DNA from 2 places in the Streptomyces sp. NPDC046862 genome. Region 1 is predicted to be linked to the other one. Evidence: riboswitches for the same ligand, from Rfam matches in the RefSeq annotation. Region 1 holds a riboswitch; the other holds the start of a gene.
What was found. Region 1 has a riboswitch for cobalamin ahead of AB0959_RS03300 (cobalamin biosynthesis protein). Riboswitches for the same ligand answer to the same signal wherever they lie in the genome.
Positions count from the first base shown of each region.

Region 2: it holds a riboswitch for cobalamin, as region 1 does, so the genes downstream of both, AB0959_RS05875 (ABC transporter substrate-binding protein) here and AB0959_RS03300 (cobalamin biosynthesis protein) in region 1, are expected to answer to the same signal.

Region 1 is NZ_JBEYXP010000002.1:307,274-311,973, forward strand. It holds gene cobN (cobaltochelatase subunit CobN) at 1-660, opposite strand, end outside; gene AB0959_RS03295 (cobyric acid synthase) at 657-2,195, opposite strand; gene AB0959_RS03300 (cobalamin biosynthesis protein) at 2,192-3,133, opposite strand; cobalamin riboswitch at 3,242-3,384, opposite strand; gene AB0959_RS03305 (hypothetical protein) at 3,493-3,714, opposite strand; gene AB0959_RS03310 (inorganic phosphate transporter) at 3,734-4,700, opposite strand, start outside.
Region 2 is NZ_JBEYXP010000004.1:155,359-160,058, forward strand. It holds gene AB0959_RS05865 (ABC transporter ATP-binding protein) at 1-353, opposite strand, end outside; gene AB0959_RS05870 (iron chelate uptake ABC transporter family permease subunit) at 350-1,363, opposite strand; gene AB0959_RS05875 (ABC transporter substrate-binding protein) at 1,360-2,382, opposite strand; cobalamin riboswitch at 2,450-2,636, opposite strand; gene AB0959_RS05880 (SDR family NAD(P)-dependent oxidoreductase) at 2,745-3,071, opposite strand; gene AB0959_RS05885 (cytochrome P450) at 3,085-4,302, opposite strand; gene AB0959_RS05890 (2Fe-2S iron-sulfur cluster-binding protein) at 4,350-4,676, opposite strand.

The DNA.
Region 1 (4,700 bases):
CGTGCCGCCGGCCGCGAGCACGGTGGCGACGAGTGCGTCGGCCCGCCCGAGGAGCTCGTACAGCCCGGCGTCCGCGCCGCGCAGCGAACCGCAGTACACGGGGAGGGCGTTGGCGCCGCGTGCCTCGATGGCGTCGCACAGGGTGTCCACGAAGGCGGTGTTGCCGCTCAGCTCGTGGGCCCGGTAGAAGAGCACACCGACGGTCGGCCGGCCGCCGGCGAGGGAGCGCTCGCCGTGCACGCCGTACTCGGGCATCTTCAGCGGCTCGTCGAAGCCCTCGCCGGTCAGCAGCACGGTGTCGGAGAGGAACCGGGCCAGCTCGGTGAGGTTCGCGGGCCCGCCCTCGACGAGGTACCGCAGCGCCTCCGCCACGACACCCGCCGGCACGGACGACTCGGCCATCAACTCCGCGTCGGGCACGGCCTCCCCGCCGAGCAGCACGGTCGGGACGCCGGACGCCCTGAGCGCGGCCAGCCCGTCCTCCCAGGCGCGCTTGCCGCCGAGCAGCCGTACGACGGCGATGTCCGCGCCCTCGATCAGCCCCGGCAGTTCCTCGGCGACATCGACCCGGGTCGGGTTGCCGATCCGGTAGGAGGCGCCGGAGGCACGGGCCGCCAGCAGATCGGTGTCGGCGGTCGACAACAACAACACTGTGCTCATGCGGGCGCTCCCGGTGGAATGAAAGGCAGTCCTTGCGGCGCGCCCGACTCGATGAGCCGCCACAGCGCGTCCGTGTCCGCGTGCTGTTCGATCAGGTCGCCGAGCCGGTCGAGCTGTTCCTCGCGCAGCGCGGCGAACGACGTGTCGGGGGCCGGGACGAAGCGGCGGCTCGCGGCGGCGGCCACCTCGCGCAGGAAGGCCCGCCGGAAACCGTCCGACTCCAGCGAGCCGTGCCAGTGCGTGCCCCACACGGCACCGACCCGGCATCCGTCCAGGCTGTGTCCATTGTCATCAGAGATGAACGTTTCACCGCCGGTGACGTCGGCGACCCCGTGGTGGATCTCGTACCCCTCGACCCGCTCGCCGAGGGCTTCGCCGACGGGGCGGGTGAGGGTCTTCTCGCGGGCGAACCGCACCCGCACGGGCAGGACCCCGAGCCCGTCGACGTGCCCTCGCCGGGACTCGACGTCGTCCTCGATGTGCTCGCCGAGGATCTGGAAGCCACCGCAGATGCCGAGGACCGGACGTCCTTCCGCGGCCCTTCGGACAAGGGCGTCCGCGAGCCGGCGTTCCCCGAGCCACTCCAGGGCCCGTACAGTGCCGCGCGTCCCCGGGATCACCACCAGGTCGGCGTCCGCCAGCTCCTCCGGCCGGTCCACGAAGCGCACCACGACACCCGGCTCGGCGGCCAGCGCGTCCACGTCCGTGAAGTTGGACATGAGGGGGATGGCACAGACGGCGACCCGGAGCACGTCCTCACCCACGCCAGGGGCGACGTTCGACTCCCGTACCGTCCCTCGCAGGGACACCCTCAGCCCGTCCTCCTCGTCGATGCCGAGCCCGTGCCGGAAGGGCAGTACGCCGTACGTGCGCCGTCCGGTGAGGTCGCGGAGCATGTCGAGCCCGGGTTCCAGCAGGGAGACGTCCCCCCGGAACTTGTTGACGAGGAACCCGGCGACGCACTCCTGGTCCTCGCGCGACAGCAGGGCGACGGTCCCGAAGAAGGAGGCGAAGACGCCGCCCCGGTCGATGTCACCGACGACGAGGACGGGAAGCCGCGGCCGGGCATTTCGGGCGATGCCCATGTTCACGATGTCGGTCCGCCGCAGATTGATCTCGGCAGGACTGCCGGCCCCCTCACAGATCACCGCGTCATACGTGCCCCGCAACTCGGCCAGGCACTCCAGCACGGTCCCGAGCAGCTTCTGCTGCCGCCCCCCGTGATAGCCACGTGCGCTCAACTCGCCCACGGGCTTGCCGAGGAGCACCACCTGACTGCTCTGCTCCCCGCCCGGCTTGAGCAGCACGGGGTTCATCAGCGCGGTCGGCTCGACCCGGCAGGCCTGGGCCTGCATGGCCTGGGCCCGCCCGATCTCGGCGCCTTCACACGTCACGAAGGAGTTGAGGGACATGTTCTGCGCCTTGAAGGGCGCGACCTTGACGCCCTGTCGCACCAGCCACCGGCAGATCCCGGCGGTGACGACGCTCTTGCCGGCGTCCGAGGTGGTGCCGGCGACGAGAAGACCTCCGCTCATGCCCCGCGCCCCCTCGCGACGAGCCGTGCGGCGACACCGGCCCCCAACGCCAGCCAGCTCACCCGCCGCGACAGCCTCACGGCCCGTTCGATGTCGCCCACGTCCACGGCACGCCCCTTCCCGTTCAGCACAGGCCGATGCTCCACACGTCCGCCGTACGACAGGATCCCGCCCAGCCGCACCCCCAGCGCACCCGCGAACGAGGCCTCCACGGGACCGGCGTTGGGACTCGGGTGCCGGTCCGCGTCGGCTCGCCACGCCCGTACGGCGCCCCGCGGACGCGGACCCGCCACGGCCGCGAGGACGGCGGTGAGCCGGGCCCCCGGCCATCCCACGAGGTCGTCGAGCCGGGCGGAGGCCCAGCCGTAGCGCCGGTAGCGGGGCGACTTGTGCCCGACCATGGCGTCGAGGGTGTTCACGGCCCGGAAGCCCAGCAGCCCCGGCACCCCCGCGACGGAGCCCCACACCAGGGCTCCCACCACGGCGTCCGAGGTGTTCTCGGCGACGGACTCGACGACGGCCCGGGCGATCCCGTCGGCGTCGAGGGCCTGCGGGTCCCGTCCGCACAGATGCGGCAGCCGCTCCCGGGCACCCTCGACGTCCCCCGCCTGAAGGGCATGTCCGATGGTCCTGGCCTCGCGCGCGAGCGAAGTCCCCCCGACGACGGCCCAGGTGGCCGCGCCGGTCAGTGCGACGGAGGCGGTGGGCGACGTCCGTACGGCACGGGCGGCGACGGCTCCGAGCGTGACGGCGCCACCGGCGCACACGAGGGTGTGCAGCGCGCCCCACCCCCGGTGGTCCCGCCACAACACCCGCTCCACGGCACCCGCGGCCCGCCCGAACACGGCGACCGGATGCCCACGGCGGGGATCGCCCAGGAGCAGGTCACCGAGAAGCCCGGCGGCGGCGCCGTACGCGAAGACGCGATCGGCACGCATGCGTTCAGCCGACCGTGGTGACCGCTGGATCCGGCAGTGCGGTGGTGCTGAACCTCAATCGGCAGCCGAGCATGGCGTTATGTCCTCACTCAGGGTGTCCACGCCCTGGTTCGACGAGACCGACGGTGAGAGTTCCTGACTCCCGGGGATCGCTCCCCCGGTCACAGTGGCGGGACCGCGCCGGACTTCCACCGGCTTCCTCTTCTGCCGTCGTACATGGCTCCGGCAGTCCACCACGGGGTTGGAAGGGGCGTCAACTTGCCGTTGACCTGCGACGGGAGAGTGTGCTGAGGCCCACATACGTGTGGGGTGCGGGACGGCGTTCCGTCCCGCACCCCACACGCTCGCGTGGCGTGGTGTCAGGCCACGATCAGATAGATCCCGTACGCCACCGCCGCCGCGCAGGCGGCGAAGCACGCGTACGCCGCCGTCGTGGCGAGAGCCGCCGAGTCGCCGGAGGCCGTCGCCGTCTCGCGCTTGGAGAGGCCGACGATGCCGAGGGTGAACAGGCCGACGAGGGCCACGGTGACCACGAGGCTGACTCCGAACACGGAGCCGAGGGCTGCCCAGTCGATGTGCATGGTGGTGTCTCTTCCTTGCTCAGAGAGCGGACGCCGACGACTTCGCCGGGGTGTCGGCGGTGGCGGTGGCCGAGGCGGAGGCGGCGGCCGCGAGGTCGTCGGTGAGCGGGCCGACCGGGGGCGGGGTGACCGCCGCGATGGCCGTGGTCACGACGCCGGCGGGCTCGTCGCCGTCGTTCACGTTGGTGTGGTCGACCACCTCGCGGCGCGAGAGCAGCCAGATCGCCGCGCTGGACGCGACGAGGAAGACGGCTACCAGCGCCGTGCCCCAGGTGCCGAAGGAGGTCACCCACTCGGCGCCGGCGCCGACCAGGGCCGCGGCCGGGAGCGTCAGGCCCCAGGCGACGAACATGCGGGTGGCCGTGGACCAGCGGACCACACCGCCCTTGCGGCCGAGGCCCGCGCCCATCACCGATCCGGAGACGGAGTGCGTGGTGGAGAGGGAGAAACCGAGGTGGGAGGAGGCCAGGATGACCGTCGCCGCGCTGGTCTGGGCGGCGAAGCCCTGCTGCGGCTGGAGGTCGGTGAGGCCCTTGCCCATCGTGCGGATGATGCGCCAGCCGCCCAGGTAGGTGCCGAGCGCGATGGCGAGACCGGCGGAGAGGATGACCCAGACCGGCGGGTCGGAGTCGGGGGCGACCGCGCCGCCGGCGACCAGGGCCAGGGTGATGATGCCCATCGTCTTCTGGGCGTCGTTCGTGCCGTGGGCCAGCGAGACCAGCCCGGCCGAGGTGATCTGGCCGGCGCGGTAGCCCTTGGACGTGGCCTTGCCGTGGGCGTTCCTGCCGAGTGTGTACGTCAGCCGCGAGGCGAGCATCGCGGCGATGCCCGCGACCAGCGGCGCCGCGACGGCGGGGATCAGCACCTTGGTGACGAGGACGTCGCCGTGCACCGCGCCCGTGCCGGCCGAGGCGATGGTCGCACCGATGAGGCCGCCCATGAGGGCGTGCGACGAACTGGACGGGAGCCCGACGAGCCAGGTCAGG
Region 2 (4,700 bases), on a different contig from region 1:
CGGCCGAGCCGTACGACGTCGAGGACGCTCAACTCGACCTGCGTGTCGGCCTGTTGCTCTACCACGGCGACCCGGCGGGCGATGTCCCGCCGGTGCAGCGCGGGGAGGGGGTCGCCGTCGAGCGTCACGACCCCGGAGGCCGGGGCGAGCACTCCGGCGAGCAGGCGCAGGAGTGTGGACTTGCCGGAGCCGTTCGGGCCGAGGACGCCGACGGTGGAGGCGGGCACGACGGCGAGGCTGACGCCGTCGAGGATGAGGCGGCCGTCGGCGCCACGGCTGACGCGGTCGGCGCGCAGACCCGCCCCGTACCGCGCGTCCTCGGGCACCGGTACGTCCCCGCGCCCCCGCCTCATCGTGCCCTCCTCGTCCGGTACAGCACGAGCACGAACGCCGGCACCCCGATGAGCGAGGTCACCACCCCCACCGGGACCTCCTGCGGATCCAGCGCGGTCCGGGCCAGGGTGTCCACCCATACGAGGAACACCGCCCCGGCCAGCGCGGCGACGGGCAGCAGCCTGGCGTGCCCCGGCCCGACCAGGGCTCGGGCGGCATGCGGCAGGACGAGCCCGACGAAGCCGATGGCACCGGCCGAGGCGACCAGCGCGGCCGTGAGCAGGGCCGTGACGCACAGCAGGACGAGACGGGTACGGGCCACGGACACGCCGAGGGAGGCCGCCGCGTCCTGCCCGAAGGCGAAGGCGTCGAGCGTCCGCGCGTGCCCGAGGCAGATCAGCAGGGCGGCCACGAGCACGCCCAGGCACACCCACACGTCCGTCCAGCCTGCGCCCCCGAGTGAGCCGAGCAGCCAGAACAGCACCCCGCGGGTGGTCTCCGCGTCGGCCGCGGTCAGTACGACGAACGAGGTCAGCGCGGAGAAGAGCTGCATCGAGGCCACCCCCGAGAGCACCACCCGGTCGGTCGTGCCGCCGAGAGTGTGGCTGAGCAGCAGCACCAGCGCGAACGACAGCAGCGCGCCGAGGAAGGCGCCCGCCGACAGCGACACGGCCCCGCCGCCGATCCCCAGCACGACCACGGCGACGGCTCCGGTGGACGCCCCGGACGACACCCCGAGCACGAACGGGTCGGCGAGCGGGTTGCGCAGCAGGGACTGCATCACCGTCCCGCAGACCGCGAGGCCGGCCCCGCACACGGCGGCCAGCAGGGTGCGCGGCAGCCGCAGCTGCCAGACGATCCCGTCTTGGACGGGGCTCAGGCCGGTGCTCCCCCAGCCCAGGTGGGCGGCGACCGCCGACCACACGTCGGCGACGCGGATGTCGGCCGGCCCGATGGTGATCGTCACGGCGAGGGACGCGCACAGCAGAGCGGCCCCTGTGACACCGAGGAGGAGTGCGCGGGTCGTCACCCGGCGAGCCCGAACTCACGCAGTCCGGCGGCCACTCGCTCCACGCCCTCCACCGTCCGGATGGTCGGGTTCATGGCCTGTCCGCTGAGCAGGACGTACCGCTTCTTCTTCACGGCCGTCATGTTCCTGGTGACCGGGTTGGACTCCAGGAAGGCGATCTTCTTCTCGGCCGACTCGGCGGTCTGCGACGCGCGCGTCAGGTCGCCGACGACCAGGACGTCGGGGTCGCGGTCGGCGACGGTCTCCCAGTTGATCTGGGGCCACTCCTCGCGCGTGTCGTCGAAGACGTTCCTGGCGCCCAGGGAGCGTGTGATGACGCCGGGCGCGCCGCAACAGCCCGCCATGTAGGGCGACTCGGAGTTCGCGAACCAGTAGAGGAGGGTCACGTCGGAGGCGTCGACCCCCGAAGTGGCCTTGGCCATGCGCTTCTTGAGGGAGGCGACGAGTTCCTCGCCCCGCTTCTCCACCCCGAACACCTCGGCCAGGTCGCGGACTTCGCCGTACACGGTGTCGATGGTCAGCGCCTTCGCCCGTGCCCCGTCGCCGTCCCCCGAGTTGTCCTTGCCCGCGCAGTCCGACGGGGAGACGTACGTGGGCACGCCGAGCTTCTCGAACTGGTCGCGGGTCGCGACGCCGCCCTTGCCGAGGGTGGAGACGAAGGAGGCGGCCACGAAGTCGGGGTCGGCGTCCAGCGCCCGCTCGAAGGAGGGGCTGTTGTCGGCGATGCGCTCCACACGGCGGTTCGCCCCCTCCAAGCCCTTCATCACGGGGTCCGTCCAGGTCGCCGTGCCCGCCATGCGGTCGGCGAGGCCGAGGGAGAGCATGATCTCGGTGGTGCCCTGGTTGAGGGAGACGGCCCGCTCCGGCGGCGACCCGACGCGTACGGCGTGCCCACAGTTGGTGAGCGACACCGCGGCCTTGGTGTCCGGTACGGCGGACGAGCCGGACCCGCACGCGGTCAGGGCGAGAGCCGCGGCGGCGAGCAGGGCGGCGGAACGGGCGGAGCGTGCGAACGGCACGAGTGCGATCCTTGGTCGTCGAGGGCTCGAACGCGGAGCCCGGTCGTACGGTGCTCCCCCGCCATCGATCGACCACGGGGCCGCCAGCAGGTCTTCGGACTCGGGATCACCCGGACGAGGCGCCTTCCCGGATCGTCGCGGGATCCAGTGGCCGATGCCCCGCCCGTCCCCCTCACCGCTGCGCGTCAGCTCCGGATTCCCACCGGATTCCCTGACCCACGCACGTGGGTTCGACTGGCGTCGGCAAGCTATCACGCCGACGCCCGGAGCCGGGCACCGTGCCTCCACGGTCCGCGAGAAGATCACGGACTGGGCGCGGTGCGACAGGGCGACTCACAGGCACGGCCCCGATCCCGCTTGTCTCAGCAGGTCGAGTGACCTGCGACGTCGAACGCGGGCTCAGGCCCCGGAGGCCGAGCCCGTGGACCGAAGCCTGCACGCCGGCACCGGGCGGCCCTCGTCGACCACGTGCTCGGGGAGGTCGTGTCCGTGCTCGTCGGACTCGCTGTCGGCGAAGTGGTCGGCGATCTCCGCAGCGGCTGCCGGACGCCGTGCTTGCGCCCTTGCCAGCCGAGGCAGTTGGTGAGGCCGAGTGGACCGGCCTTGGCCGCGCCGTAGTTGGTCTGCTCCGGGCTACCGAAGGCGCCGGAGGCCGATGACGTGAACACGATGCGGCCGAAGGAGTCCATGGCGCACTCGGTGTCAGCGGGGATCGACGTCCCAGGCGAGGTGGAGCTCGTGGGTGGTGTTGACGGGACCGGATGCCATGCGGGGTGTCGTGCCGGGCTTGATGGCGAAGTCCGGGATCCGGGCGAGCCACTCCTGGAGGAAGACCGTGAGCTCGAGCTTGGCGAGGAAGGAGCCGGGGCAGCGGTGGGGGCCGTTGCCGAAGGCCGCGTAGTGCTGTTCGGGGTGGGGCCGGGTGAAGTCGACGGCGAGCGGGTTGTCGACCTGCCGCTCGTCGAGGCCGTAGAGGTGGTTGGGGACGAGGACCTGCTCCCCCTCCTTGAGCCGCACGCCCTGGAACTCGGTGTCCTGCGTGATCAGCCGCGCGGTGTTGATGAGCCCGTGGCGGCGGATGAGCTCCTCGACGGCTTTGGGCACGAGGGAGGGGTCGTCGATCAGCTGCCGTCGGTGTCCCGGGTTCAGCGCGAGGAACCGTACGACGAAGCCGAGGATCGAGGCGACGGTGTCCAGACCGCCGGCCAGGACGACCCCGGACAGGGCCACGGCCGCCTCGAAGTCGATGGGCTCGCCACCGATCTTCGCCGTCACGATCTTGCTCAGGAGATCGGTTCCGGGCTGCTGGGCCCTGGCGGCCAGCGCGCGGGCGATGTACTCGGCCATGGCCAGGTAGCTATCGAGGTACTCCTCCTGATTTCGCGGCCGGATGACCTTCTCGGCGTGCGGCAGAAGGAAGTCGCGGTCTCCCAGCGGAAGGTCGACGATGCCGAGGAAGACGACGACGGGCAGGATCTTGGCGAAATCACCGACGAACTCGCACTCCCCCTTGGGGAGGAGCTCCTCGACGATCGAAACGGTGGTCTCCCGCACGATCGGCTCCAGACCCGCTACGGCCTTGGGAGAGAACGCGGGGGACACGAGCATCCGGTACGAGCCGTGCCGCGGCGGGTCCATCTCGACGATGGCTCCCTCGGCCCCGTCCGCGCCTCCGATGATCATGCGGGCGTGCGAGAAGCGTTTGTGGTCGAGTTGGATCGCCTTGATGGCGCCGGCGCGGGTGACGACCCAGTGGCCGCCGTTGCGGGGGGTCCAGAAGATGTCGGGCAGTGTGTCCTGCGCGTTCTTCCAGGCCAGGTGCAGGTCCTCATCGACGCCGGTGGGCCGCAGGTAGTCGAAGTCGACGACGCGGTCTGCCGGTACGTGCCCGGGGATGTCCGTCGTGGAGCTCGTGGTCATCGTGTCACCTCTTGCGTCAGGGTGGGTGGTTGAGGGGAAGGAATGGGTCAGGCGCCGGTCTGGGAGGCGGGGAGCCGGACGACCAGGCCGTCGGTGTCCTCGGTCACCTGGACCTGGCAGGAGAGCCGGCTCGTGGGCCGGACGTCGAAGGCGGCCTCGATCATGGCTTCCTCCATCTCCTCGGGAGCGGGCAGCTTGTCGGCCCAGGCCGGGGCGATGTAGACGTGGCAGGTGGCGCAGTTGGCGTAGCCGCCGCACTCGGCGACGATGCCGGGGACGAGGTTGTCCATCGCGGCCTGCATGACCGATTCGCCGGTGTTGGCCTCGACGACGTGTTCGGTGCCGCCGTCCTCGATGAAGGTGATCTTGGGCATGGCTGAACTGCCTCTCCTTGCTCG